2 linked regions of the Shumkonia mesophila genome follow. The protein of the gene in region 2 interacts with the protein of the main gene of each other region in a pairwise test. Links are inferred from orthologs where the notes say so. Each region holds a gene or a part of one and is shown on either strand. Other genes may lie near its edges. The genes, in order: gltA and ODR01_RS14505.

What was found.
Region 1: the proteins of ODR01_RS14505 (region 2) and gltA interact in binary tests that used the Escherichia coli proteins (3 or more experiments, as listed by UniProt). The link is inferred for Shumkonia mesophila from one-to-one orthologs.

The regions. Positions count from the first base shown.
Region 1 is NZ_JAOTID010000002.1:150,490-167,482, forward strand. What follows is about bases 3,009-5,905. They hold gltA (citrate synthase), read right to left. Parts: upstream 5,182-5,905; coding sequence 3,835-5,181; downstream 3,009-3,834. Other genes in these bases: lpxB (lipid-A-disaccharide synthase), read left to right, coding at 3,009-3,729; gltX (glutamate--tRNA ligase), read right to left, coding at 5,509-5,905. Outside these bases: lpxD (UDP-3-O-(3-hydroxymyristoyl)glucosamine N-acyltransferase), read left to right, coding at 1-460; 3-hydroxyacyl-ACP dehydratase FabZ, read left to right, coding at 457-924; lpxA (acyl-ACP--UDP-N-acetylglucosamine O-acyltransferase), read left to right, coding at 925-1,725; ODR01_RS04205 (LpxI family protein), read left to right, coding at 1,715-2,563; more of lpxB, read left to right, coding at 2,560-3,008; more of gltX, read right to left, coding at 5,906-6,930; ODR01_RS04225 (ComEC/Rec2 family competence protein), read left to right, coding at 7,016-9,151; ODR01_RS04230 (DUF3047 domain-containing protein), read left to right, coding at 9,177-9,860; ODR01_RS04235 (hypothetical protein), read left to right, coding at 9,883-10,254; ODR01_RS04240 (hypothetical protein), read right to left, coding at 10,260-10,841; transcriptional repressor LexA, read right to left, coding at 10,971-11,669; ODR01_RS04250 (molybdopterin molybdotransferase MoeA), read right to left, coding at 11,971-13,167; cyclic pyranopterin monophosphate synthase MoaC, read right to left, coding at 13,164-13,640; indole-3-glycerol phosphate synthase TrpC, read right to left, coding at 13,645-14,454; trpD (anthranilate phosphoribosyltransferase), read right to left, coding at 14,451-15,494; ODR01_RS04270 (anthranilate synthase component II), read right to left, coding at 15,491-16,078; ODR01_RS04275 (reverse transcriptase domain-containing protein), read right to left, coding at 16,360-16,993.
Region 2 is NZ_JAOTID010000008.1:92,714-103,056, forward strand. The notes cover bases 4,616-7,357. They hold ODR01_RS14505 (diacylglycerol/lipid kinase family protein), read right to left. Parts: upstream 6,567-7,357; coding sequence 5,664-6,566; downstream 4,616-5,663. Other genes in these bases: ODR01_RS14500 (TldD/PmbA family protein), read left to right, coding at 4,616-5,542; ODR01_RS14510 (UDP-2,3-diacylglucosamine diphosphatase), read left to right, coding at 6,719-7,357. In the rest of the region: ODR01_RS14485 (glutamate--cysteine ligase), read left to right, coding at 1-1,093; metalloprotease TldD, read right to left, coding at 1,181-2,614; metZ (O-succinylhomoserine sulfhydrylase), read left to right, coding at 2,892-4,100; more of ODR01_RS14500, read left to right, coding at 4,199-4,615; more of ODR01_RS14510, read left to right, coding at 7,358-7,573; ODR01_RS14515 (glycosyltransferase family 4 protein), read left to right, coding at 7,501-8,589; ODR01_RS14520 (COG4315 family predicted lipoprotein), read right to left, coding at 8,797-9,180; pgi (glucose-6-phosphate isomerase), read left to right, coding at 9,356-10,343. UniProt on the Escherichia coli protein: In vitro phosphorylates phosphatidylglycerol but not diacylglycerol; the in vivo substrate is unknown.

The sequences.
Region 1 (16,993 bases), on a different replicon or contig from region 2:
CCAGGACGGTTTCGGGTTCGCGCTGGGGCCGCAGGGCCATGAAAAGGTGCCGCAACTCGGCCGCGTCATCGTCGAGGACGACGTCGAAATCGGCGCCAACACCACCATCGACCGCGGGGCCGGACCGGATACCGTCATCGGCGCCGGCACCAAGATTGATAATCTGGTCCAGATCGGCCATAACGTCCGCCTCGGACGCGGATGCATCGTGGTCTCGCATGTCGGGATCTCGGGCAGCACCCATGTCGGCAATTTCGTCGTGATCGGGGGCCAGGCCGGTTTCGCCGGGCATCTGACGATCGGGGACGGGGCCAGGATTTCCGCGCAGAGCGGCGTCATGCGCGACGTCGAACGAGGGGAGACAGTGGCCGGGTCGCCCGCGTTGCCCGCCAAGGAGTTCTGGCGGCAGGTGGCCACCCTCGCCGAATTGAGCAAAAAGCGACGGGGGAGTGACACATGAACGTAGAAACCAAAACGTCCGGTGCCACGGCGGTGGATATCCTGCGGATCATGGAGATGATTCCGCACCGCTATCCATTCCTGATGATCGACCGCGTCGTCGACATCATTCCCGACACCAGCGCCGTCGGCATCAAGAACGTGACCATCAACGAGCCGTTCTTCGCCGGCCATTTCCCGACCCGCCCGGTGATGCCGGGGGTGCTGATCATCGAGGCGATGGCCCAGACCGCCGCCGTCCTCGTGGTGCAGACGCTGGGCAGCGCCTCGGAAGGCAAGCTGGTCTACTTCATGACGGTGGACGAAGCCCGCTTCCGCAAGCCGGTGATGCCGGGCGACACCCTTCATATCCACGTCACCAAGGAACGCAATCGCCGCAACGTCTGGAAGTTTCGGGGCGAGGCCAAGGTCAACGGGACCCTGGTCGCCGAGGCGATTTTCGCGGCCATGATTCTGGACGACTGAATGACCGAGATCCATCCCACGGCGATCGTCGCCAACGGCGCCCAACTGGGCGCGAACGTCAGCATCGGGGCGTACTGCTGCGTCGGCCCCCAGGTCGTCCTGGAAGACGGCGTCCAACTGCATTCGCACGTCGTCGTCGAGGGGCGCACGCGGGTGGGCGCGAGAACCCGCATCTTTCCGTTCGCCTCCATCGGCCATATCCCGCAGGACCTGAAGTACAAGGGCGAGCCCTCGGAACTGGCGATCGGGCGCGACAACACCATCCGCGAGCACGTCACCATGAACCCCGGCACCGAGGGCGGCGGCATGGTGACGCGGGTCGGCAACCACGGGCTGTTCATGGTGGGGGCGCATGTCGCCCACGACTGCCAGATCGGCGATCACGTCATCTTCGTCAACAACGCCACCCTGGGCGGCCACGTCGAGGTCGGCGACTGGGCCATCCTGGGCGGGCTGTCGGCCGTGCATCAGTTCGTGCGCATCGGCAAGCACGCCATGATCGGCGGCATGTCGGGCATCGAGGCGGACGTCATTCCCTACGGCACGGTGATCGGCAACCGGGCGCGCCTTTCGGGGCTCAACATCGTCGGGCTGAAGCGCCGCGGCTTCTCGCGCGACGTCATCCACGCGCTGCGCAACGCCTATCGGCTGCTGTTCGCCCCGGAGGGGACGATGGCCGAGCGCCTGGACGACGTCGCCCAGACGTACAGCGACAACGAGCCGGTCATGGAAATCGTCGGGTTCATCCGGGCGGCTTCGTCGCGGGCGCTTTGCCAGCCCGCCCTGGAAGATGCCGCCTAAGCTCGGCATCCTGGCCGGCGGCGGAACGCTGCCGGCCCTTCTGGTCGACACCTGCATCCGGTCGCAGCGGCCGTTTTTCGTGATCGCCTTCGCGGGGCAGGCGGATGCCGCCCTGGTGGCGCCGCGCCCCGACGGCCGGCCCGTTCCCCACGCCTGGGTCAGGGTGGGCGCGGCCGGCCGCGCGGTGAAGCTGCTGCGCCGCGAGGGCGCCGCCGAGTTGGTCATGGCCGGGCGCATGCGGCGCCCCGCGCTGATGACGTTGCGCCCGGACCTGTGGGCCCTGCGTTTCCTTCTGCGTCATTGCGGCCTCAAGCGGGGCGACGACGCCCTGCTGCGGGCCCTCATCGAGGCGCTCGGCGAGGAAGGCTTCGCCGTCGTCGGCGTCGATTCCCTGTTGCCCGACCTGCTGGCGCCGGCGGGCGTTCTGGGCGCCGTGCAGCCGGACGCCGCCGCCCTGGCCGACGTCGGGCTGGGCATCGAGGCGGCGCTTTCCATCGGCGCCCGCGACGTCGGCCAGGCGGCGGTGGCGCGCCACGGCCGGGTGATCGGGCGCGAGGGGCGCGAGGGCACCGACGCCTTGCTGGCCGCCTGCGCCGGCGAGCGACCGGCGGCGCCCTCGGGCGTGCTGGTCAAGATGGCCAAGCCCGGACAGGAACGGCGCGTCGACCTGCCGGCCATCGGCCCCGGCACGGTGGCGGCGGCGGCGCGCGCCGGTCTCGCCGGCATCGCGGTGGAAGCCGGGGGCGCGCTGCTGGTCGAGCGCGACGGGCTGATCGCGGCGGCCGACGCCGCCGGCCTGTTCGTCCTGGGCGTCGAGGCGGCGGAGCGACGGCCATGACGACCGGCGCGGACATGCCCCCGCTCGTCTTCCTGGTCGCCGGCGAACCCTCCGGCGACGCGCTCGGCGCCCGCCTGATGGCGGCGCTCAAGGCGCGCACCGGCGGTGCCGTGCGCTTCGCCGGCGTCGGCGGCGAGGGCATGGCGGACCAGGGACTGGACAGTCTATTTCCGATGGCCGAGTTGTCGGTGATGGGGGTCGCCGAAGTGCTGCCCCGGCTGCCGCGTATCCTCCGGCGGCTGGCCGAAACCGCCCGGGCGGCGCGCCGCCTGCGGCCGGCGGCGGTGGTGACCATCGATGCCCCCGATTTCTGCTTCCGGCTGGCCAAGCGCCTGCGCGGCGCCGGCATTCCGCTGATCCACTATGTGGCGCCGTCGGTGTGGGCGTGGCGGCCGGGCCGGGCCCGCAAGATCGCCGGCTTCCTCGATCACCTGCTGGCCTTGCTGCCCTTCGAGCCGCCGTATTTCGAGCGCGAGGGGCTGGCCTGCACCTTCGTCGGCCACCCGGTGGTGGAATCGGGGGCGGATCTGGGCGACGGCCGGCGCTTCCGGGAACGCCACGGCATCGCCGCCGGGGCGCCGCTCGTCTGCGTGCTGCCGGGCAGCAGGCGCAGCGAAACCGCGCGCCTGCTGCCGGTGTTCGCCCAGGCGGTGGCTGGGCTGCGGGCGAACCGCCCGGATCTCAGGGCCGTCGTCCCGGTGATCGGCGCCGTGGCCGACGAGGTGGCGCGGGCGGCGGCCGGTTGGCCGGTGCCGGCGACGGTCGTCCACGGGCGCGCCGACAAGATCGACGCCTTCGCCGCCGCCGACGTGGCGCTGGCCGCCTCGGGGACGGTGGCCCTCGAACTGGCGATGGCGGAAACCCCGGCGGTGATCGCCTACCGGGTGAACCCGCTCACCGCCTGGCTGGCCCGCCGCCTGGTCCGCGTGCCCTACGCCAACCTGGTCAACCTGGTGCTCGACCGCCCGGCGGTGCCGGAACTCATCCAGGAGGACTGCCGGCCGGAGCGGCTGACCGCGGCGCTGGACGCCCTGTTCGTCGACGAGGCGGCGAGGCGGGCCCAGGTCGAGGCGGGGCGGGAAGCGCTGACCCGCCTGGGCCGTGGCGGCCCGTCGCCGGGCGAGCGGGCGGCGGCGGTGGTGCTCGACGTCATCGCGGGAAAGTAATTTCGGGGACACTTTAATTTCGGGGACACTTTGTCTTAACTTCGGGGACACTTTTTTAAAGTGTCCCCGAAATTAAAGTGTCCCCGAAATTGAGCGAAATCCGCGCTACTTGCGCTTCTTCATCGCCACGTAGTTGCGGGTGGTCGGCCCGGCGAAGCGCTGGCGCGGCCGGCCGATGCGGGTTTCGGGGTCGGTCAGCATCTCTTCCCACTGGGCGATCCAGCCGACCGTGCGGGCGATGGCGAAAAGCGCCGTGAACATGGGCGGCGGGAAGCCCATGGCCCGATAGATGATGCCCGAATAGAAGTCGACGTTGGGATAGAGCTTGTGCTCGATGAAGTAGTCGTCCTCGATGGCGACCTTCTCCAGCGCCATGGCAAGCTCGAGCAGCGGCTCCTTCTTGATGCCCACCTCCTCCAGCACCTCGTAGCAGGTCTGGCGGATCAGCTTGGCCCTGGGGTCGTAGTTCTTGTAGACCCGGTGGCCGAAGCCCATCAGGCGGAAGGGATCGTTCTTGTCCTTGGCCTTCTTGACGTATTCGGGAATGCGCTTCTTGTCGCCGATCTCGGTCAGCATGGCGATCACCGCCTCGTTGGCGCCGCCGTGGGCCGGCCCCCACAGCGAGGCGACGCCGGCGGAAATACAGGCGAACGGGTTGGCGCCGCTGGAGCCGGCGATGCGCACGGTGGAGGTCGAGGCGTTCTGCTCGTGGTCGGCGTGCAGGATGAACAGCCGGTCCAGCGCCTTGGCCAGCACCGGGCTGACCTTGTAGTCCTCGCACGGCGTGGCGAACACCATGTGCAGGAAGTTCTCGGTGTAGTTCATGGTGTTGCGCGGATAGATGAACGGCTGGCCCTGCGAGTACTTGTAGGCGTAGGCGGCGATGGTCGGCATCTTGGAGATCAGCCGGTGCGCCGCGATCATCTGGTCCTCGGGCTTCGAGAAGTCCATGTGGTCGTGATAGAAGGCCGACAGCGCCCCCACCACGCCGCACATCACCGCCATCGGGTGGGAGTCGCGGCGGAAACCGCGGAAGAAGAACTGCATCTGTTCGTGCAGCATGGTGTGGTGGGTGATCGAATCCTCGAACTCGGCCTGCTGCCTGGCATTCGGCAGATCGCCGTTGATGATCAGATAGGCCACCTCGAGGAAGTGCGACTTCTCGGCCAGCTGCTCGATGGGATAGCCCCGGTATTCGAGGACGCCGGCCTCGCCGTCGATATAGGTGATGGTCGACGTGCAGCTGCCGGTCGAGCCGTAGCCGGGATCGTAGGTGAACAAGCCGGTATCGGCGTAGAACTTGCGGATGTCGACGACCTCGGGGCCGACCGTTCCCTTGAGGATGGGATAGGTGACCTGCTTCCCGTTACGGTTGTCGATCAGCGTCATCGTCTCCTGACGTGCCGGCGCCTTGGCAGGCGTGGCCTTCGTGGCGGTTGTCTTCTTAGCCATTGAATCTTTACCTCATCAACAAAATGAAATGGTCGCACTTGCCGTCGGGACCGAACGGTCCGCATGCGCGTCATTATTGTTGGGGCCATAGGGGCCCGGGCACGAATTCTATGTGGTCGGTGCCTGTGGCCGGTTCAATGTCCGGCGGTCATGCTTTCTGCCGCACGCAGGAACACCCCCACCCCAACCCTCCCCCGTCAAGGGGGAGGGAGAAGGGCAGAGAGGCACCGTCATATCCCTCCCCCCTTTGTGGGGGAGGGCAGGGAGGGGGGCCTGGCGCGCTACAAGCCGCGCGGCACACCCCAGCAGTGCAACCTGTTCCAAGCGTCAGGCTTCACTGTGACCGATGCCCTTCACGACGTCGTCGAGGCGTCCCAGCGTCTCCTCGGACCCCAGGATCTCCATCACGGCGAAGATGGGCGGCGACACGGTGGCGCCGGTCAGGGCGGCCCGGATGGGCTGGGCGACCTTGCCCAGCTTGAGGCCGGCGCCTTCGGCATGGGCGCGGGCCACCGCCTCCAGGTTCTCGGCCTTCCACGCCGTCACCGAGGCCAGTTGCCGGCGGATCTGGGCCAGCATGTCGCGGGCCTGGGCGTCCAGAAGGGCGGCGGCCGCCGCATCGACCGGCAGCGGCCGGCGCCGCACGTAGAAGGCGGCGCTGTCGGCCAGATCCACCAGGGTCTTGGCGCGCTCCTTCAGGGCCGCCATGCCGGCGAGCAGACGGTCCTCGGTTCCTTCCGCGAAGTCGGCCCCTAGACTGTCGCGCAGGCGGGGCAGGGTCAGGCCCACCAGACGCCGATCCTCGGCCTGGCGGATGTAATGGCCGTTGAGGTTGGTCAGCTTGGCCATGTCGAAGCGGGCCGGCGAGCGCAGCACGCCTTCGAAACCGAACCACTCGATGGCCTGCTCGGTGCCGATGATCTCGTCGTCGCCGTGGCTCCAGCCCAGGCGCAGCAGGTAGTTGCGCATGGCCTCGGGCAGGAAGCCCATGTCGGCGTAGTTGCCCACCGCCACCGCCCCGTGGCGCTTCGAAAGCTTCTTGCCGTCGGGGCCGTGGATCAGCGGCATGTGGGCGAAGATCGGCGGCTGCCAGCCCATGGCGTTGTAGATCTGGGTCTGGCGGAAGGCGTTGGTGAAGTGGTCGTCGCCGCGCACGGCGTGGGTCACCTCCATGTCGTGGTCGTCGACCACCACGGCCAGCATGTAGGTGGGGGTGCCGTCGGCGCGCAGCAGCACCATGTCGTCCATCTGGTCGTTGGCAACCCTGACCGTGCCCTGGATCAAATCGTCGATGACGGTCTCGCCCTCGCGCGGCGCCTTGAGGCGGATGGCCGGGGCCACCCCGGCCGGGGCTTCCGACGGATCGCGGTCGCGCCAGCGGCCGTCATAGCCGGTGAAGCGGCCCTCGGCCGCCGCCTGCTCGCGCATGGCGGTCAGTTCCTCGGGCGTGCAGTAGCAGGGATAGGCCTTGCCGGCGGCAACCATCTGGCGGGCGACCTCGGCGTGGCGGGCGACGCGCGAGAACTGCGAGATCACCTCGCCGTCCCAGTCGAGCCCCAGCCAGGTCAGGCCGTCGAGGATGGCCTTCACCGCCTCCTCGGTCGAGCGGGCCCGGTCGGTGTCCTCGATGCGCAACAGGAACTTGCCGCCGTTGTGGCGGGCGAACAGCCAGTTGAAAAGGGCCGTGTGGGCGCCGCCGACGTGCAGGAAGCCGGTGGGCGAGGGGGCGAAACGGGTGACGACGGTCATGGTCTCTTTTGCTACTGTGACAAGAATGGATGGCGCGGACATGTAGCACATTCCGCCGCCGGTTGCAGTCAATTGGTGCGTCGGGATGAGCGAAACCATCCTTCCGGAGGCGCCGCCGCGTGGCTTGGCCCGGCTGGCGGCCCGAATGGCCGACGAGCGGGAGCGCTGGGTGCTGTGGCTGCCGGTCGGCGTCGGGCTCGGCATCGGCGTCTATTTCGCGCTGCCGACGGAACCGCCGCCGTGGCCGGCGGCGGCTTTTCTTGTCGCGGTTCTCGCTGCCGTGGCGGCCGCTCGCCGCCGGCCGGGGCCGCGCCTTGCCCTGATCGGCTTGGCCGCCGTGGCCGCCGGCTTCGTCGCCGCCCAGGCCCGTACCGTGCTGGTCGAGGCGCCGATGCTGGAGCGGCGCATCGGCCCGCTGACGGTGGAGGGGCGGGTGATCGAGGTCGAGCCGCTGGGCCGCGGCCGCCGAATCCTGCTCGACGAGTTGGAAGGGACCGGGATGGCCGCCGAGGCGCGGCCTCATCGGGTCCGCATCCGGCTGGGAAGCGAACCGCCGCTGGCGCCGGGGCAACGCATCCGCGTGCGCGCCGTATTGAGCCCGCCGCCGGCCCCGGCCGTGCCCGGCGCCTTCGATTTCCAGCGCCAGTCCTATTTCCGCGGTTTGGGCGCCGTGGGGTTCGCCATGGGCCGGGCCGAGGCGATCGGGCCGGGCGACGCCGGCTCGCCCGCCCTCGCCTTGGCGGCCCTGCGCCAGAGGATCGGCGAGCGCATCGCCGCCGGCCTGGAGGGGACGGCGGGCGCCATGGCCCGCGCGCTGATGACCGGCGAGCGGGGCGCCATTCCCGAGGACGTGCTGGCCGCCATGCGCGATTCCGGGTTGGCCCACCTGCTGGCCATCTCGGGCCTGCACATCGGGTTGGTGGCGGGAATCCTCTTCGTCGGCCTGCGCGCCGCCCTGGCCCTGGTGCCCTTCGTCGCGCTGCGCTTTCCCATCAAGAAATGGGCGGCAGCGGTGGCGCTGCCGGGCGCGTTTGCCTATGCCCTGATCAGCGGCTCGACGGTACCGACCCAGCGGGCCTTCCTGATGCTGGGCCTGGTGCTGCTGGCCGTGCTGCTCGACCGCCGGGGCCTCTCCATCCGCACGGTGGCGTGGGCGGCGCTGGCCATCCTGCTTTTGCAGCCCGAAAGCCTGCTGGGCGCCAGCTTCCAGCTGTCGTTCGCCGCCGTCATCGCCCTGATCGCCGCCTACGAGGAGATCGCCGAGCGCCGTTTCCGCGACGAGGGGCGGCGGCGCGGCTGGCCGGGAAGGGTTTTGCTTTACGTCGGCGGCGTGGCGCTGAGCAGCCTGATCGCCGGTGCCGCCACCACCCCCTTCGCGCTCTATCACTTCAACCGCGTGGCCGCCTTCGGGCTGGCCGCCAACATGGCGGCGGTGCCGCTGACCGCCCTGTGGGTGATGCCGTGGGCGGTGGTTTCCTTCGCGCTGATGCCGTTCGGCCTCGAGGCCCTGGCGCTGGCGCCGATGGGCTGGGGGGTGGAGGCGATCATCGCCGTCGCCCGTGAGGTGGCCGCGTGGCCGGGCGCGGTGACCCTGTTGCCGGCCATGCCGACGGCGGGCCTGGTCGCCGTCGGCATCGGCGGCCTGTGGCTGGCCCTGTGGCGGGGACGCTGGCGGCTGTGGGGGATCGCCGGCCTCGTCGGCGGGTTGGCCAGCGGGGTCTGGATGAACCCGCCCGATGTCCTTATCGACGACGCCGGCCGGCTGATGGCGGTGCGCGCCGCCGATGGCACGCTTGCCGTTTCCAGCCGGCGGCTCGGCCGCTTCGATGCCGAGGTGTGGCTGCGCCGGGCCGGCCAGGAAAAGGCGCCGGCCGCTTGGCCGGCCAACGGCACGGCCGGCCCGGAGGGCGGCAACCTCGCCTGCGACGCCGTCGGTTGCATTTACCGGGCACGGGGCCACACCGTCGCCCTGGTGCGCGACGAGGGGGCGTTGGCCGAGGACTGCCGCGTCGCCGACGTGGTGGTGGCGACGGTGCCGGTGCGCCGGCCCTGCCCGTCGGCCGCCGTGGTGATCGACCGCTTCGACCTGTGGCGCGACGGCGCCCATGCCCTGTGGCTGACCGAACTCGCCGTCCGGGTGAAAAGCGTCAACGGCGAGCGTGGCCGTAGGCCATGGGTGGTGCGGCCGCGGGCCCGCCGCCCAGCGGGGCTTGGCAACTGAGCGGGCAGGGGCCACATCAGACCCCATGAGCAGGGAACTCCCGCCGGCGAAGGGATGGCGCGTGAAGATCGCGCTGGCCGGGGTTGTCTTTGCCCTGCCGTCCCTTGGCGTTCAATCTGCGGCCGTGTCGCCGGCCTTCACACCCGCCGACATCCTGACTTGGCGTCCCGAATCCTTCCACGGCGAAACTCGCTATGAGGCGGCCGACGTCGATGCGATGGCCGCGGTGCTTGCCTCCTGCGACGGCTCGGCTTCGGGGCTGGTGCTGGAGCGGCGCATCGACCTTAAGAAAACGCCGCTGGTCGAATGGTCGTGGGGGATCGAGGGCGTGTTCCCCGACGGCGCCGACGAGGCCCGCAAGGAGGGCGACGACTACCCGGCCCGCCTCTATTTCGTCAGGAAGGGCGGCTTCAACCCGTTCGCCACCCGGGCCATCAACTACGTCTGGGCCAGCGCCAAGCCGGCCGGCGCCGACTGGCCCAACGCCTTTACCGCCAACGCCCATATCGTCGCCGTGCGATCAGGGCCGCCCAAGGCGCCGATGGGCTGGGTGACCGAGCGGCGCAACCTGCGCGACGATTTCAGGCGCTACCACGGCCTCGACATCGACGCCATCGACGCCGTGGCCATTATGACCGATTGCGACAACCGCGCCGCCACGGCCTCGGCCTGGTACGGCGGCGTGCGCTTCCTGCCCGAGGAGGGGTAGGGTACGAAACGAGGAGGATGCCATGACGGATGCCCGCCACCTTTTGCGCCCCGCCATCGCCCGCATCTGGCGCGGCCGCACCGAGGCGGCCAAGGCCGACGCCTACGCGGCGTATCTCTATGAGGAGGGCGTCAAGCCGCTGGCCGGGAAGGCGCTGGGCGTGCAGATGTTCCGCGAGGACCGGCCCGGGGAAACGGAGTTCGTCACCATCTCCTATTGGGAGAGCGTCGAGGCCATGTCGCGCTTCGCCGGGCCGGACCCCCGGCGCATCCATCACCTTAAGCGCGACGCCGAGTTTCTGATCGAACTGCCGGAAGGCGTGCAGGTCCTCGATATCGTGACGGTGTTGGGGCGAACGGGGGACAACCAGCAGGATCCAAGCCCCCTCGCGTAAACCCGTTACTTGTAGGATGTAAACTCGACTGACTTAAGCAACCGCTCTCCCATCGCCCTGAACTGCGGAAATTCAACGCCGGAAGGTCCCTTCCTGGAGAATTCGACGAAGATGCCGACTGATGGATTTCCCGGGTGGATGCAATTCATTCCATAGTACTCGATCATAGTAAACGCGCCTCCGCGTTTAGCCGCGAAGTCTTTAGCCGCGGATTCATGTTTGACGCAGGTTTCTGATCGCTCGGCATACCACTGTTCATCATTCCTGATGACTTCGAACGTTCCTGTTTTCGGTTCGTTGGCACGTCCGGATTTCACGAAGTTTAAAAATCCCTCCGGTACATCAAATGCGGGAACGTTGTAGGTGCCGATGGCCGTTATCAGGGTTTCATTCGGCGAATTTCCGCGCGCGCCAAGCATTACTTGGTAGGTCGACTGAACGAGTACGGTCCACGACCTGCCTTCGGGAACAGCGAACGAAATACCAAGTTGCGTGATCCTGGTGCCGCCGGCGACCTGCGGCCCTTGAGGCACAGCCACGCACGCACTTATCGTTAACAGCAGGAAGCCGACGACGATTCTTCTCATGGCAACTCCCCCACGCCATGCCAAGCGCACGTTAAGGTAGAGCGACAACCGCCATTTTACCAGGGGATCGTATCCGATGCCCTCCGTGCGGAGGCACAACCCGCATTCCCATGACGCGATCGACGGCCGTTAGTACTTGCGAATCAGTCCCACCAGTTTGCCCTGCACCTGGACCTGGTCGGGGCCGAAGATGCGGGTTTCGTATTTCTTGTTGGCGGGCTCCAGCGCGATGGAATCGCCGCGCCGGCGCAGGCGTTTCAGCGTCACCTCGGTATTCTCGACCAGGGCGACGACGATGGTGCCGTTGTCGGCGGTTTCGCAGCGCTGGATGACCACGGTGTCGCCGTCCTCGATGCCGGCGTCGATCATCGAATCGCCATCGACGCTGAGCGCGTAATGCTCGCCGGTGCCGAGCAGGGAAGCCGGCACGTCGATGGAGGCCGTGTTGTCGCGCATCGCCTCGATGGGCGTGCCGGCGGCGATCAGGCCATAGAGCGGCAGTTCCACGGCCCCGGCCTCGGGCCGGGCGGCGCGGGCGGTCGAGGGCTTGAACTGGCCGCGGATGACCTTGGGGGCGAAGGCGCCGCGCGAGGCGCCATTGGGGGCCTCGGCGTTTTCCGGCAGCTTGAGGACTTCGAGCGCGCGGGCGCGGTGCGGCAGGTGGCGGATGAAGCCGCGCTCCTCGAGCCCGGTGATCAGCCGGTGGATGCCGGATTTCGAGCGCAGGCTCAAGGCCTCCTTCATCTCCTCGAAGGAGGGCGAGACGCCTTTGCTCTTCAGGTGATCGTTGATGTAGACGAGGAGTTCGTACTGCTTGCGGGTCAGCATGGTGTCACTCCGGGCCGCCACCCAGTTTCGCGGCGTGGCGGCGGTGCTGCGATGCGTTCGACCCGGGGGCCCTCCGCCGCCGTCGCACGTCTGGCGTCACCCCGAAACCGGCACCACAAAATGTGGAACAAAAGCAAAACGTCGGCACATGTTCTAGTTTAGTTCTCGTGCCGGGTCAAGCGGCAATTTGGTGACGGGAGGCAGGGGTATTTCGGGGGTATTTTAGGGACACCATACTTAATTCCAGCGAACCGAAGCAAGGCAGCCGACGGCGGGAATTAAGTATGGTGTCCCCAAAATACTAGAGGGGAACGATCTCCACCCGTTCGCCGGCCCGGGCGGGCGGCGCATGGGGCGGGCGGACCACCAGGCAGTCGGCGTCGGCGAAGCGGGCCATCAGCGCGCTGTCCTGGGCCTCGAAGGGGGTGGCGACGGGCTCGCCGTCCTCGCCCACCGTCAGGCGGGAACGCAGATAGTCCTGGCGGAGGTCGTTGGCCGGCAGGTCGCGCCCGAGGCGGGCCATCGGCGCCGGTCCCCGGCGGTCGGGAAGTCCGAGCATGGCGTTCATGGCCGGGCGCAGGAACAGCAGCGAGGTGACGCCGACCGAGACCGGGTTGCCCGGCAGCCCCAGCACCGGCACGTCGCCGAGACGCCCGAAGATGAGCGGCTTGCCCGGCCGCATGGCGACCCGATAGAAGCCGAGGTCGAAGCCCTGGGCGGCCAGCGCCTGGCGCACCAGGTCGTGGTCGCCGACCGAGGCGCCGCCGATGGTGACCAGCAGGTCGGCGCCCCGGGCGCCTGCCAGCAGGGCGGCCAGCGATTCCTCGGTGTCGCGGGCGATGCCCAGCACCGCGGGAAGACCGCCGAAGGCGGTGACGTAGGCGGCCACCGCCAGGCTGTTGGAACCGACGATCTGGCCTTCGGCCAGCGGCTCGCCGGGCATCACCAGTTCGTCGCCGGTGGCGAGGATGGCGACGCGCGGCCGGCGGGCGACGGCGAGCCACGGCACGTTCATGGCGGCGGCGAGCCCGATGTCGCGCCCGGTCAGCCGGCGCCCGGCCTTGAGCATGACGTCGCCCCGCCGAAAATCCATGCCGGCGCGGCGGACCCAGCGGCCGGGCCTGGGCACCTCGCGGACGGTGACGGCGTCGCCCGCGGCCTCGGCGTCCTCCTGGATGACGATGGCGTCGGCGCCGGCCGGCATGACGGCGCCGGTGAAGATGCGCACGCACTGCCCCGCCCCGACGGCGCCGGCAAAGGGGTGGCCGGCCGCCGACTGGCCGATCCGGGTCAGCGTCGCCGGCACGGCGGTGGCGTCGGCGGCGCGCAGCGCATAGCCGTCCATGGCCGAGACGTCCAGCGGCGGGCTGTCGAGCTGCGCGGCGACGTCCCTGGCCAGGGCGCGGCCCAACGCCGCCTCGAGACCGACCGTCTCGACGGCGAGCGGCGCGAAACCGGAAACGACCTTGGCGACGGCTTCGGCGACGGAAAGCATCATGGGGCCTCGAAGGTGCCGGACTTGCCGCCGGCCTTGTGCACAAGGCGGATGTCGACGATGCGCATGGCGCGGTCCATCGACTTGCACATGTCATAGACGGTGAGCGCCGCCACGGCGACGGCGGTCAGCGCCTCCATCTCGACGCCGGTGCGCCCCGCGACGCGGCAGGTCGCCTCGATGTCGACGGCGTTGCGCCCGGCGTCGCAGGAAAGGCGCATCTCGACGGCATCCAGCCCCAGCGGGTGGCAGAGCGGGATGAGATCGGACGTGCGCTTGGCCCCCATGATGCCGGCCAGCTGGGCGACGCCGAGCACGTCGCCCTTCTTGACGCCGCCGGCCTGGATGCGGGCCAGCGTCTCGGGGGCCACGAGCACCGAGCCCTTGGCGGTGGCGGTGCGCTGGGTAACGGCCTTGGCCGAGACGTCGACCATGCGGGCGTCGCCCTTGTCGTCGAAATGGCTGAGCCCGGCCATGGCCTTACTCCTTCGCCGGGGCCGGGGCGCCGGCCAGCAGGGCGCGGGTCGCCGCCTCGACATCGGTCTGGCGCATCAGGGATTCGCCGACCAGGAAGCAGCGCACCCCGATGCGGGCCATGCGGGCCAAGTCGTCGGGGGTGTAGAGGCCGCTTTCGCTGACCACGAGGCGGTCGGCGGGGGCGCGCGCGACCAGGGTTTCGGTGACGGCCAAGTCGACCTTGAGCGTCTTGAGGTTGCGGTTGTTGATGCCCAGCAGCCGGACATCCAGCCGGGCGGCGCGCTCCAGCTCGGCCTCGTCGTGGACCTCGATCAGGGCGTCCATGCCGAACTCGCGGGCGGCGGCCACCAGCTCGACCGCCTGCGGGTCGCTGACGGCGGCCATGATGACGAGCACGGCGTCGGCGCCCAGCGCGCGGGCCTCGATGATCTGGTAGGGCTCCAGCATGAAGTCCTTGCGCAGGACCGGAAGCGGGACGGCGGCGCGGGCCGCCGTCAGGTATTCGTCGGCGCCGCGGAAATAGGGGCCGTCGGTCAGCACGGAAAGGCAGGTGGCGCCGCCCTTGGCATAGGCGCGGGCCAGGGCCGGCGGGTTGAAATCGGCGCGGATCAGACCCTTGGAGGGGGACGCCTTCTTGATCTCGGCGATCAGTCCGTAGCCGGCGGCGGCGGCCGCTTCGAGCCGGGCGGCGAAACCGCGCGGCGGCGACGCCTGCTGGGCCGCCCCGATCACCGTGCCCATCGGGCGGGCCGCCTTGCAGCGGGCGACGTGGGTGCGCTTGTCGGCGCAGATGCGGGCCAGCACGTCGCTCATGGGGCGGTGCCCGGAGGCGTCTCGCGGGTGATGGCGATCAGCCGCTCCAGCGCGGCGGCGGCGACCCCGGAATCGACGGAACGGGCGGCCAGTGCGACGCCGTCCTTCAGGTTTTTCGCCTTGCCGGCGACGATCAGCGCGGCGCCGGCGTTATAGAGCACGACGTCGCGCAGCGGCCCCTTCCGGCCGCCCAGCACGGCACGCAGCGCGGCGGCGTTGGTTTCGGCGTCGCCGCCTTTCAGGTCTTCCGGCCGCGCCCGCGGCAGGCCGGCCTCCTCGGGCGTCACCTCGAAGGTGCTGACGGCGCCGTCCTTCAGCGCGGCGACATGGGACGGGCCGGTGGTGGTCAGCTCGTCCAGGCCGTCGGCGCCGTTGACGATCCACGCCGCCTCGCTGCCGAGGTTGGCCAGCGTCTGGGCCATCGGCTCGATCCACTTGCGGTCGAAGGCGCCGGTGAACTGGCGCTTGACGCCGGCCGGGTTGGCCAGCGGCCCCAGGATGTTGAAGATGGTGCGCACGCCCAGTTCGCCGCGCGGCCCGGCGACGTGGCGCATGGCGCTGTGATGGCGGGGCGCCATCAGGAAGCCGATGCCGGCCTCGGCGATGGCCCGCTCGATCAGGCGCATGTCGGCGTCGAGGTTGACGCCCAGCGCGGCCAGCACGTCGGCGGCGCCCGATTTCGACGACACCGCGCGGTTGCCGTGCTTGGCGACCGGCACCCCGGCGCCGGCGACGACGAAGGCGGAGGTGGTCGAGATGTTGAAGGTGCCGGCCGAATCGCCGCCGGTGCCGACGATGTCGATGGCGCCGGGCGGGGCCTTGATGGTCACCGCCTTGGCGCGCATGGCGCGCACGGCGCCGGTGATCTCGTCGACCGTCTCGCCGCGCACCCGCAGCGCCATCAGGAAGCCGCCGATCTGGGCCGGGGTGGCGTCGCCCGACATGATGATGCCGAACGCGGCCTCGGCCTCGGCCCCGGTCAGCGAGGCGCCGCCCGCCACCGTGCCGAGCAGGGACTTCATGTCGGCCAGCGCGTTCATGCGGCGGCCCTCCCTTCATGGGTCAGGCGGATGAAATTCTCGAGGATGTGGTGGCCGTTTTCCGAGGCGATGCTTTCGGGATGGAACTGCACGCCGTAGATGGGCAGCGTCTTGTGGGCCAGGCCCTGGATGACGTCGTCCTCGCTCTCGGCGGTGATCTCCAGGCAGTCGGGCAGGTCGTCGCGCCTGACCATCAGCGAGTGGTAGCGGGTGGCCGGAAACGGGCTGGGGATGCCGGCGAAGATGCCCTTGGCGACGTGGCGGATCTGGCTGGTCTTGCCGTGCATGGGCTTGGGCGCGCGCACCACGGCACCGCCGAAGGCCTGGCCGATGGCCTGATGGCCGAGGCAGACCCCCAAAAGGGGCACGCGGCCGGCGGCGGCGCCGATCAGGTCGAGGCAGATGCCGGCCCGGTCGGGATCGCACGGTCCCGGCGAGAGGACGATGCCTTGCGGTTTCAGGGCCAGCGCCTCGGCGGCCGAAAGCGCATCGTTGCGCTTGACCACCACCTCGGCCCCGAGTTCTCCCAAGTAGTGCAGAAGGTTGTAGGTGAAGCTGTCGTAGTTATCGATAAGAAGATACATATCAATGCGTTACGGAGTTTTTCAAATGCGTAGCATTAGCAATCTGAAAGCTTCCGTCCCCCTGGGTCCGCACGCCCGGCGGTGCGGAGGCCAAGAATGCAGGGCGTCCCCGCCAGCGTCAAGCCCGCGACGGCGCCAATTAGTTTGTCTCTTTGGAGTTAAACATCCTTAGCCGTAGCAACAGGAGGCGATTGAGGGACGATGAAAAGTCCTGGGTGACTTTGGACCTGCCGCCTACACCGACTGCGGCCCTGCGCTAAGCAAACGAACTATCACAATAATTAGAAGTCGATTTCAAGAAATTGACGGCGAATAGGGTCGAGATTTTCAAATATCCCTGGGCCAAATATGCATTTCATTATGTGCCGCAAGGCGTTAGCACGCTTGTCTGAAACGCAATCTTTAAGTGATGAAAAATTTTTCCCGAAAAAATAATAGTTAACGAATCCATCCATTTTTTGATTTATTTCCAAAACTGTTTTAGAAAAACTCCTATACTTCAGAAACACGTGCTTGAAATCATAAAATTCATTTAGCTTTTTGTCTACTTCATCAAAGACGGATTTTGGAATTATGCATTCATACTCACCTGAGCATCCTTTCACAGCTATTTCCATGCCGAGAAATTCTACGGGTTCCTTTGGCGAGCATATAACGGTTTTCGGAGATTTGCCTGGACTTGGTATGCTGTGACCTAGAGAGGTCAGCGTTTCTTCTGCAAGATCAAATGCGCGAAAGCATTCATCTTTGCTATTGCAAAATACAATAAAATCGTCAGCATAACGTAATAATTTTAATCTTCTTTTTTCGAATTCCTGATCGAATTTGCGAAGGACAAAATTGGATAACAAAGGAGATAGAGGCATTCCCTGCCGAAGCCCCAATCCTTCTTTAATTCCAGCATTTGCGATAGTT
Region 2 (10,343 bases):
CCTGGAGCCGGCCGGGCAGGTCGAGCTTTCCGGCGCGCCCCTTTCCAACCTCCATCAGACCTGCCGCGAGGTGAACGAGCACCTCGATCAGGTCAAGGCGGTGGCAGCCGAAATGAACGTCGGGCTGATGGGGCTCGGCTACAACCCGAAGTGGCCACGCGCCACCATGCCGTGGATGCCCAAGGGCCGCTACGCTATCATGCGCCGCTATATGCCGACGCGGGGCACGCTGGGCTTGGACATGATGCAGTCGACCTGCACGGTGCAGGTCAACCTCGACTTCGATTCCGAAGCCACCATGATCCGGATGTTCCGCATCGGGCTGGCGCTGCAGCCTATTGCCACCGCGCTATGGGCCAATTCGCCCTTCAAGGAGGGCAAGCCCAACGGGTTTTTGAGCTATCGCAGCCACATCTGGACCGATACCGACCCCGACCGTTGTGGCACGCTGCCCTTCGTCTTCGAGGAGGGCTTCGGCTTCGAGCGCTACGTCGACTACCTGCTCGACGTGCCGATGTATTTCGTCTATCGCGACGGCATCTACATCGACGCCGCCGGGCAGTCCTTCCGCGACTTCATGAAGGGCAAGCTGCCGGCCTTCCCCGGCGAGTACCCGACGATGGCCGACTGGCAGGACCAGACGACGGTGGCCTTCCCCGAGGTGCGGCTCAAGCGCTACCTCGAAATGCGCGGCGCCGACGGCGGCCCGTGGAGCCGGCTGTGCGCGCTGCCGGCCTTCTGGGTGGGGCTGCTCTATGACGACGAGGCCAGAAGGGCGGCGGCCGATCTCATCGCCGACTGGACGGCCGAGGAACACGCCATGCTGCGCCGCGACGTGCCGCGCCTGGCGTTGAACACGCCTTTCCGCGGCGGCCTGCTCAACGACGTCGCCCGCCAGGTGCTGGCCATCTCGCGGGCCGGCCTGATCCGCCGCGCCGCCGCCGACGGCGCCGACGCCAACGAGGCCTCGTTCCTGCTGCCGCTGTTCCTGATCGCCGAGGCCGGGGTGACGCCTGCCGAGGAAATGCTGGCCGCCTACAAAGGCCGCTGGAAAGGCAGCGTCGACCCGATCTTCGCGGAGTGCGCGTATTAGGAGGTGGCGGAACCGCCCCCCATCCCTATCCTCCCCCACAAAGGGGGGGAGGGCCGTTGCTGGGGTGAAGCGCCGCCGCGTCGAACTTCAGACCGCTGTGCCGCCGACGGTCAGGCTGTCGACTTTGAGCGTCGGCTGGCCGACGCCGACCGGCACACTCTGGCCATCCTTGCCGCAGGTGCCGATGCCCTGGTCGAGCGCCATGTCGTTGCCGACCATGGAAACGCGGGTCAGCGCGTCGGGGCCGTTGCCGATCAGCGTCGCCCCCTTGACCGGGGCGCCAACCTTACCATTCTCGATCCGGTAGGCCTCGGTGCAGGAAAAGACGAACTTGCCCGAGGTGATGTCGACCTGACCGCCGCCGAAGTTGACCGCATAGAGCCCCTTCTTGACCGACGCCAGGATTTCGGCGGGCTCGTGCACCCCGCCCAGCATGCAGGTGTTGGTCATGCGCGGCATCGGGGCGTGGGCGTAACTCTGCCGGCGGCCGTTGCCGGTCGGCTTCACCCCCATCAAGCGGGCGTTCAGACGATCCTGGATGAAGCCCTTGAGGATGCCGTCCTCGATCAGCACGTTGCGGGCCGAGGGTGTGCCCTCGTCGTCGACGCTGATGGACCCCCGGCGGTCGGCGATGGTGCCGTCATCGATCACCGTCACCCCCGGAGCCGCCACCCGCTGGCCGAGCAGGCCGGCGAACGCCGACGTACCCTTGCGGTTGAAGTCGCCTTCGAGCCCGTGGCCCACCGCCTCGTGCAGCAGGATGCCCGGCCAGCCCGGCCCCAGCACCACCGGCATCTCGCCCGCGGGGGCGGGCACCGATTCCAGGTTGACCAGGGCCCGGCGCAGCGCCTCGTCGACCGCCGATTTCCAGCTTTCCGGGGTCAGGAAGCGTTCGTAGGTGACCCGGCCGCCGGCCCCGAAGGCGCCGCTTTCCATGCGCTCGCCCCTGGCGGCGACGATCATCACGTTGAAGCGCACCAGCGGGCGCACGTCGGCAGTGCGCTCGCCGCCGGGGCGCACGATCTGCACCGCCTGCCATTCGCCCGACAGCGTCGCCATCACCTGGCGCACCCGCTCGTCCCTGGCCCGCGCGTAGGCGTCGACCTCGGCCAGGAAGGCCAGCTTCTTCTCGAAGGGGATGCCGGGCAGCGGGTTCACGTCGGCATAGAGGCTGCGGTTGGTTTTCTGCGGCGGCTCGGCCAGGGTGCCGCCGCCGGCGCCCAAGACGCTGCGCACCGTCGCCGCGGCCCGCCCGATCGCTGCCTCGGAAACCTCGGAGGCGTGCGAATAGCCGGTGGTCTCGCCGCTGACGGCGCGCAGGCCGAAGCCCTGGGCGGTGTCGAAGCTGGCGCTTTTGAGGCGGCCGTCATCGAAGATGAGCCCTTCGGACTGGCGGTATTCGAGAAAGAGCTCGCCGTCGTCGGCGCCTTTCAGGGCGTTCCCGACGATGCCCTCGACGCGCGAGCGGTCAAGCCCCGCCCGCTTGAAAAACAGCTCGTCGGTGATGGAAAGATCGCTCACGGGAAACTCCTCTGTCGTGGGCCGGCGCCACCCCCATAGAAAGGCGCTGAACGCCCCAAGATCAAGCGCCGATCACTCGCGCCTCTCACTTTCCTGCCATCCGTACCGTCTTGACGGTTCGGCCAGGACGTCCTATCTGCCCCTCATACGTGGTGATTTGCCCGGCCGGCTTGCGACCACGCTAAACAAACCGCTAAAAGGTCGGAGCTCGCGGAGCCCTGACCCCGGCGGATCGGGGTTTTTTTATGGCCGGGCCGATGGAAGAGGACAGGGGGAAATGACCAGGGACAAGGGCGGACAGGGCCGGTGGCGCGAGGCCACACGATTGGTGCGCGGCGGGCTTTCCCGCACGGCCTTTTCGGAAACCAGCGAGGCGCTGTTCATGACCTCGGGCTACGTCTATCAGACGGCCGAGGAAGCCGAGCAGACCTTCAAGGGCGACATCAAGCGCTACATCTATTCGCGCTACGCCAATCCGACGCTCACCACCTTCGAGAGCCGCCTGGCGCTCGTCGAGGGCGCCAGGTTCTGCCACGGCACCGCCAGCGGCATGGCTGCCGTCTTCGCCGCCCTGCTCGCCCCCTTGAAGGCCGGCGACCGGGTGGTGGCGGCCCGCGCCCTCTTCGGTTCTTGCTATTACATCGTGGCCGACCTGTTGCCGCGTTACGGCATCCAGACCGAATTCGTCGACGGCACCGACCTCGAACAATGGAAAACCGCGCTCAGCCGTCCGGCCAACGCAGTGTTCCTCGAAACCCCCTCCAACCCGACGCTCGAAGTTGTCGATCTCGCCGCCATCTCGACGCTGGCCCACGCCGCCGGCGCCCGTGTCGTCGTCGACAACGTCTTCGCCACGCCGATCCTCCAAAAACCCTTGCAGCTCGGCGCCGACCTCGTCGTCTATTCGACCACCAAGCACATCGACGGCCAGGGCCGAAGCCTCGGCGGCGCCATCCTCGCCAACGACGAGGCGCTGATCGAAGAGCAGATCTTCCCGTTCCTGCGCCACACCGGCCCGGCCTTGAGCCCGTTCAACGCCTGGCTCCTGATCAAGGGACTGGAAACCTTGGACCTCCGGGTCCGTCGTCAGGCCGAGAACGCCCGCGTGGTCGCCGACTTCCTGACCGGCCAGGATTGCATTGCGCGCGTCCTCTACCCGGGCCGCGCCGACCACCCGCAGCACGACCTCGCCCAGCGCCAGATGCCAGGTGGCGGCACCATGGTCGCCTTCGACGTCAAGGGCCGGCGCGAGGGCTCCTTCCGCTTCATGAACGCGCTCAACCTCATTGACATCTCCAACAACCTGGGCGACGCCAAGAGCCTGATCACCCACCCCGCCACCACCACCCACGAGCGCATCGGGGCGGAGGAGCGTGCCCGCATGGGCATTGGCGACGGCCTGCTGCGCCTGTCGGTCGGCCTGGAAGATCCCGCCGACCTCTGCGAGGACCTGGCGCTTGCCTGCCAGGCGGCGCGGAACGGCTAGAAAAGCGGCCGCAGCAAGTGGCCATGACGGGAAAAAGCATTCTAGAATGGGCGGCGACGGCGCGCCCGGCGCCAGACCAAAGGAAGGACCACGAGGCCATGACCCAACCCGAGCAGTTCTTGGACCGGCTTCAAGACCTCATCGGCAAAGCCCGCGCCGCCGGGGCCGACGCCGCCGACGCCGTGCTGATCTCCGGCACCTCCCTCTCGGTGGCGCGCCGGCTCGGGAAACCCGAGCACCTGGAGCGCTCGGAAGAAGCCGACGTCGGCCTGCGCGTCTTCATCGGCCGCCGGCAGGCCATCGTTTCCTCCTCCGACCTTTCGGACGCGGGCCTGGCCGAGCTGCCGGCACGCGCCGTCGCCATGGCCCGCTCGGTCCCCGAGGACCCCTACTGCGGACTGGCCGAGCCCGGGCTGCTGGCCGGCGACGTGCCCGATCTCGACATGTGCGACGCCGCCGAGCCCGACGCCGAGGCGCTGTTCGCGCTGACCGCCGAGGCCGAGGAGGCCGCCGTGGCGGTCCCCGGCGTCACCAATTCCGAGGGCGCCCAGGCCGGCTGGAGCCTGGCCTCGGTGGCGCTCGCCGCCTCCAACGGCATGGCCCGGGCTTATAAGCGCTCCGGCTTCAGCCTGTCGGCGGCGGTGGTGGCCGGCGAGGGCACGGCCATGGAGCGCGACTACGATTATTCGAGCGCAGTGCATCTTTCCGACCTGCGCGCGGCAGCCGATATCGGCCGCTCGGCCGGCGAGCGGACGGTGCGCCGTCTCAACCCCCGCCGCGCCGCCTCGGCCGAGGTCTCGGTGGTCTTCGATCCCCGCGTGTCGGCCAGCCTGCTCGGCCACCTGGCCGGCGCCATCAACGGCGCCACGGTGGCGCGCGGCACCTCGTTCCTCAAGGACAGGATGGACGAGAAGGTCTTCGCCGACGGCATCACCATCGTCGACGACCCCCTGCGCCGGCGCGGCCTGCGCTCCAAACCCTTCGACGCCGAGGGGGTGGCGACGATACGGCGCAACGTCATCGAGGACGGCCGCCTGACCACCTGGATCCTCGATCTGCGCTCGTCCCGCCAGTTGGGCACGCAAACCACCGGCCACGCCACCCGCGGCCCGTCCTCGCCGCCGTCGCCGTCCCCGACCAACTTCTACCTCGCCCCCGGCCGCCAATCTCCCGCCGGGCTGATGGCCGACATCACGTCCGGCCTCTACGTCACCGAGCTGATCGGCATGGGGGTCAACGGCGTCACCGGCGACTACAGCCGCGGCGCCGCCGGCTTCTGGATCGAGAATGGCGAGTTGGCCTATCCGGTCAGCGAGATCACCATCGCCGGCAACCTGAAAGACATGTTCGCCCGCATGAGCGCCGCCGACGACCTCGAATTCCGCTTCGGCACCGACGCCCCCACCGTGCGCATCGACGCCATGGCGCTGGCGGGAAGATAGGGGGCCCCCCCGGCCCCCCCTCCCTGCCCTCCCCCACAAGGGGGGAGGGAAGCGCCGCGCCGCCTCACTTTCTTCCCCCTCCCCCTCGATGGGGGAGGGCCGGGGCGGGGGTGAGCCGCCGTCATTCTCCCTGCGGCGCGATCACCGGCAGGGTCTTTTCCGCCAGCCCGGCCGTCAGCGGCACGCGGGCGATGATGTCGCCGTCACCCTGCACCGGATCGCCTTCCGGACCCTCGATGGTCACCTGCCGGCCGGGCAGGATCAGCACGTCGTCCAGCCGCTCCAGCCGGCCCAGCACCAGCCATAGCCCATAGCGCAGCGCGCGCAGCGGCCCGGGCCTCAGGAACAGGCAGACGTAGAGCAGCGGCTCGCCGAGGCGGGCCAGCGGCGCGCAGGTGTGCCTCCCGGCGTAGAGATGGCCGTTGGCAATGACCGCCGAGGCCGCCCCATGGGCCTCGCCGTCGACGATCACCCGGTAGCGGCTGCGCGAGAACTTGAACAGCCCGGCCAGGAACATCAGCACATAGGCGCCCCGGCCGAGGACCCGCTTGACGCCGGCCGGCATCGCCTCGACCACCCCGGCGTCGAAGCCGACCCCGGCCATCATGACGAAGAGCCTTCCGTTGGCCTGCCCCAGGTGGATGTCCTGGACGGGCGCCCCGGCGATCACTCCGGCAATGGCTTCGGGGTCGCCCGGCATGCAGAGCTCCGCCGCCACCACGTTGGCGGTGCCCAGCGGGATCACCGCCAGCGGCACGCCCCGGCCGTAGAGGCCGTTGACCGCCTCGTTGATGGTGCCGTCGCCACCCGCCACAGCGATCACGTCCCAACCTTCGGAGGCAGCCTCGCCGGCCAGGGCCTCGGCATCGCCCGGAGCATTGGTGGGACGCACGGTGGCCTGGCAGTCGGCCCGTTCCAGATGCCGGAGCACCGCCGCCAGTTTGCGCCGGCGCCGTCGGCCGGCGGTCGGGTTGAAGATGACGAGCACCTTGCGGCCCGCCGCCGATGTCTTTCCCGCGCTCATGTCAGATTAATGACAGCCATTATTACCAATATGTTTCACTTATATTACGCAGCCTTTAAATGTAGGGCGGGGTTATATACAAAAACAAGGCCATTTACTAGGATCAACAACAAGATATTAACCCTCTGCAATCGAGTTGAATTGGAGTCTCGTTGAACGCCATCCGACCCCTGCCCCGGCGCTACCGCGCCATCTGGATTTCGGATATCCATCTGGGTACCCGCGGCTGCAATGCCGAGCTTCTTCTCGATTTCCTGAAGCAGACCGACTCCGACTTCCTCTACCTGGTGGGCGACATCCTCGATGGCTGGCGCCTGAGGCGTACCTGGTACTGGCACCAGACCCACAACGACGTCATCCAGAAATTATTGCGCAAGGCCCGTAAGGGAACCCGCATCGTCTACATCCCCGGCAATCACGACGAGAATTTCCGCGACTTCGCCTTCCGCCGCTTCGGGCGCGTCGTCATCCAGAACCAAGCCATCCACGTCACCGCCGACGGCCGCCGCCTGCTGGTCCTGCACGGCGACCAGTTCGACGGGGTGGTGCGCCACGCCCGCTGGCTGGCCTTCGCCGGCGATCGGGCCTACCAGGCGGCGCTTTCCGTCAACACCGCCGTCAACTGGGTCCGGCGCAAGCTGGGGTTCCGATACTGGTCGCTGTCGGCCTACCTCAAGCACAAGGTCAAGAAGGCGGTCGAATACGTCAGCCGCTTCGAGGCCGCCGTCGTTGCCGAGGCGCGACGGCGGGGCGCCGACGGTGTGGTGTGCGGCCACGTCCACACCGCCGAGATGCGCACGGTGGACGGCATCCTCTACTGCAACGACGGCGACTGGGTCGAAAGCTGCACGGCCCTGGTCGAACACGCCGACGGCCGCCTGGAAATCCTGCGCTGGGCCGATCTCCACGGAAGCGCCCTCATCGGAAGCACCGCATGCGAATCCTCATCGTCACCGACGCCTGGTTCCCCCAGATCAATGGCGTCGTCCGCACCCTCGATACGCTGAGGGGCGAACTGGAAAGGCTGGACCACCGGGTCTACCTCATCACGCCGCAGGATTTCCGCACCCTTCCCTGCCCCTCCTACCCCGAGATCCGCCTAGCCGTCGGCGCCAGGCGCAAGCTGGCTCGCATGCTCGACGATTTCCAGCCGAGCGCCATCCACATCGCCACCGAAGGCCCGCTGGGCCTGGCCGCCCGCCGCCACTGCCTCAGGCGCGGCTATGAATTCACCACCGCCTATCACACCCGCTTTCCCGAATACATCCAGGCCCGCTGGCGGATACCGCTGGCGCTCACCTACCGCTTTGTGCGCTGGTTCCACGCGCCCTCCAGCGGCGTCATGGTGGCCACCCCGGCCATGGAGGCGGTGCTGCGCGGACGCGGGTTCGCCAATCTCAAGCGCTGGTCGCGCGGCGTCGACACCGCCCTGTTTAAGCCGCGCTCCAAGCGTTTCCTCCCCTACCCGCGGCCGATCGCGCTCTATGTCGGGCGCGTCGCCGTGGAAAAGAACATCGAGGCCTTCCTCGCCCTCGATCTGCCGGGAACCAAGGTGGTAATCGGCGACGGCCCGCAGCAGGCGCAATTGCGCAAGCGCTACCCCGAGGTGCGCTTCCTGGGCGCGCGCACCGGCGACGATCTGGCCCGCCACTATGCCGCCGCCGACGTTTTCGTCTTCCCCAGCCGTACCGACACCTTCGGATTGGTGCTGCTGGAGGCCCTGGCCTCGGGCGTGCCGGTGGCCGCCTATCCGGTGGAAGGCCCGCTCGACGTGATCGACGGCTCGGGGGCCGGCTGCCTGGACTGGGATCTCGCCACGGCGGTCGAGCGCGCGCTCGCCGTCGCGCCGGAGACCTGCCGGGCCCACGCGCTCACCTTTTCGTGGGAGGCCTCGGCCCAACAGTTCCTCGCCAACCTGCACCGCCTCGACCTCGACGCGGTCCAGGCGGTTGCCCCCGTCCCCGCGCCCGTCGAGATGGCGAGGGGCGGACGCGTCCGGCGCTTCCTCCGCCGCCAGGCCTGACAATCGGCCGCGCGCCCCTCCCTATCCTCCCCCACAAAGGGGGAAGGGAAGTGCCGCCGGCTCCACCTTCTTCCCCCTCCCCCTCGACCTGCCTGCGCGAAGCCGAAGCGGCTTCGCTTCGGCGAAGGCAGGTGGGGGAGGGCCGGGGCGGGGGTGAGCGGCCCGGGCAATGGGGGTTTCGCCCGGGCCTACGGCGTCATCGCTCGTTTACGGCTTCGCGACGTGCCACACGCCGTTGACGCCGTCGCCGGTCGTGTCGCCGGCCTTGGCATCCTTGACCCACAGATAGAGCGGCTTGCCTTCGTAGGCCCATTGCATGGCGCCATCCTTGCGGGCGACGACCGAGAACTTGCCGCTGGGCATGACGCCCGAGGCGGCCATCAGCGGCGGCCAGTTCGTCGCGCAGGCGTCATAGCAGGCGGATACGCCGGCGGTGTCCTTGTCGAAGGTGTAGAGCGTCATGTTCTTCTCGTTGACCAGGATCTTGCCGGCACCGCCGGCCATTTCCATGGCTGAATCGGCCGCCGCCGGGCCGGAAACGGCCATCAGGCCGACGCTCGCCAGAACCAGGCTCTTGATCGTGATGTTCATTCAATCCCTCCGCTGAAAAATAAAAAACGCGTCGCAGTCGCAAATCCTTGGGCGCTGCTGGAGGAACTAACAGCCGCCGTGCCGGGAAAATCCCCCGCCTTAAAAAATCACGCTTGCCGCCGCCCCTGCTCTGCTAGTCTGCCCCGGTCGGTTCCACGTTCGTCGAGGTCAGGACATGGCATCCCTTACCCGCACCCCCGAATGGCAGGCCCTTGCCGCCCATCATCGCCAGACGGCGTCCTCTTCTATGCGCGAGATGTTCGCCGCCGATCCCCAGCGCTTCGCCAAGTTCTCGCTGCGCCTGGGCGACCTGCTGCTCGACTATTCCAAGAACCGGGTGACCGAAGAAACCCTGCGCCTGCTTTTGGATCTCGCACGGGCCGCCGACGTCGAGGGCTGGCGGGAGCGCATGTTCAAGGGCGACGCCATCAACTTCACCGAGGGGCGCGCCGTGCTGCACGTGGCGCTGCGCGCGCCCGCCGACCAGGCGTTCGTCGTCGACGGCGAGAACGTCATGCCCAAGATCACCGCCGTCAGGGCGCAAATGCGCGCCTTCACCGAGGCGGTGCGCAGAGGAGACTGGAAGGGCGCCGGCGGTCGGCCGATCAGCGACATCGTGAACATCGGCATCGGCGGCTCCGACCTCGGCCCCGCCATGGCGACCGAGGCGCTGACGCCCTATCACCCGGCCGGCATGCGCTTTCATTTCGTCTCCAACGTCGACGGCACCCACATCGTCGAAACCCTGAAGCCGCTCGATCCGGCGACCACGCTTTTCATCGTCGCGTCCAAAACCTTCACCACCCAGGAGACGCTGACCAACGCGATGACGGCGCGCGACTGGCTGACCACCAGCCTGAGCGAGAGCGCGGTGGCCAAGCACTTTGTGGCCCTTTCCACCAACGCCAAGGCGGTCGCCGCCTTCGGCATCGACACCGCCAACATGTTCCAGTTCTGGGACTGGGTAGGCGGCCGCTATTCACTGTGGTCGGCCATCGGACTGCCCATCGCCTTGGCCGTCGGCATGGACCGCTTCGAGGAAATGCTGACCGGCGCCCACGCCATGGACGAGCACTTCCGCACGGCGCCCTTGGCCGCCAACATGCCGGTCGTCCTGGGCCTGCTCGGTGTCTGGTACGCCAATTTCTTCGGCGCCGAGACCC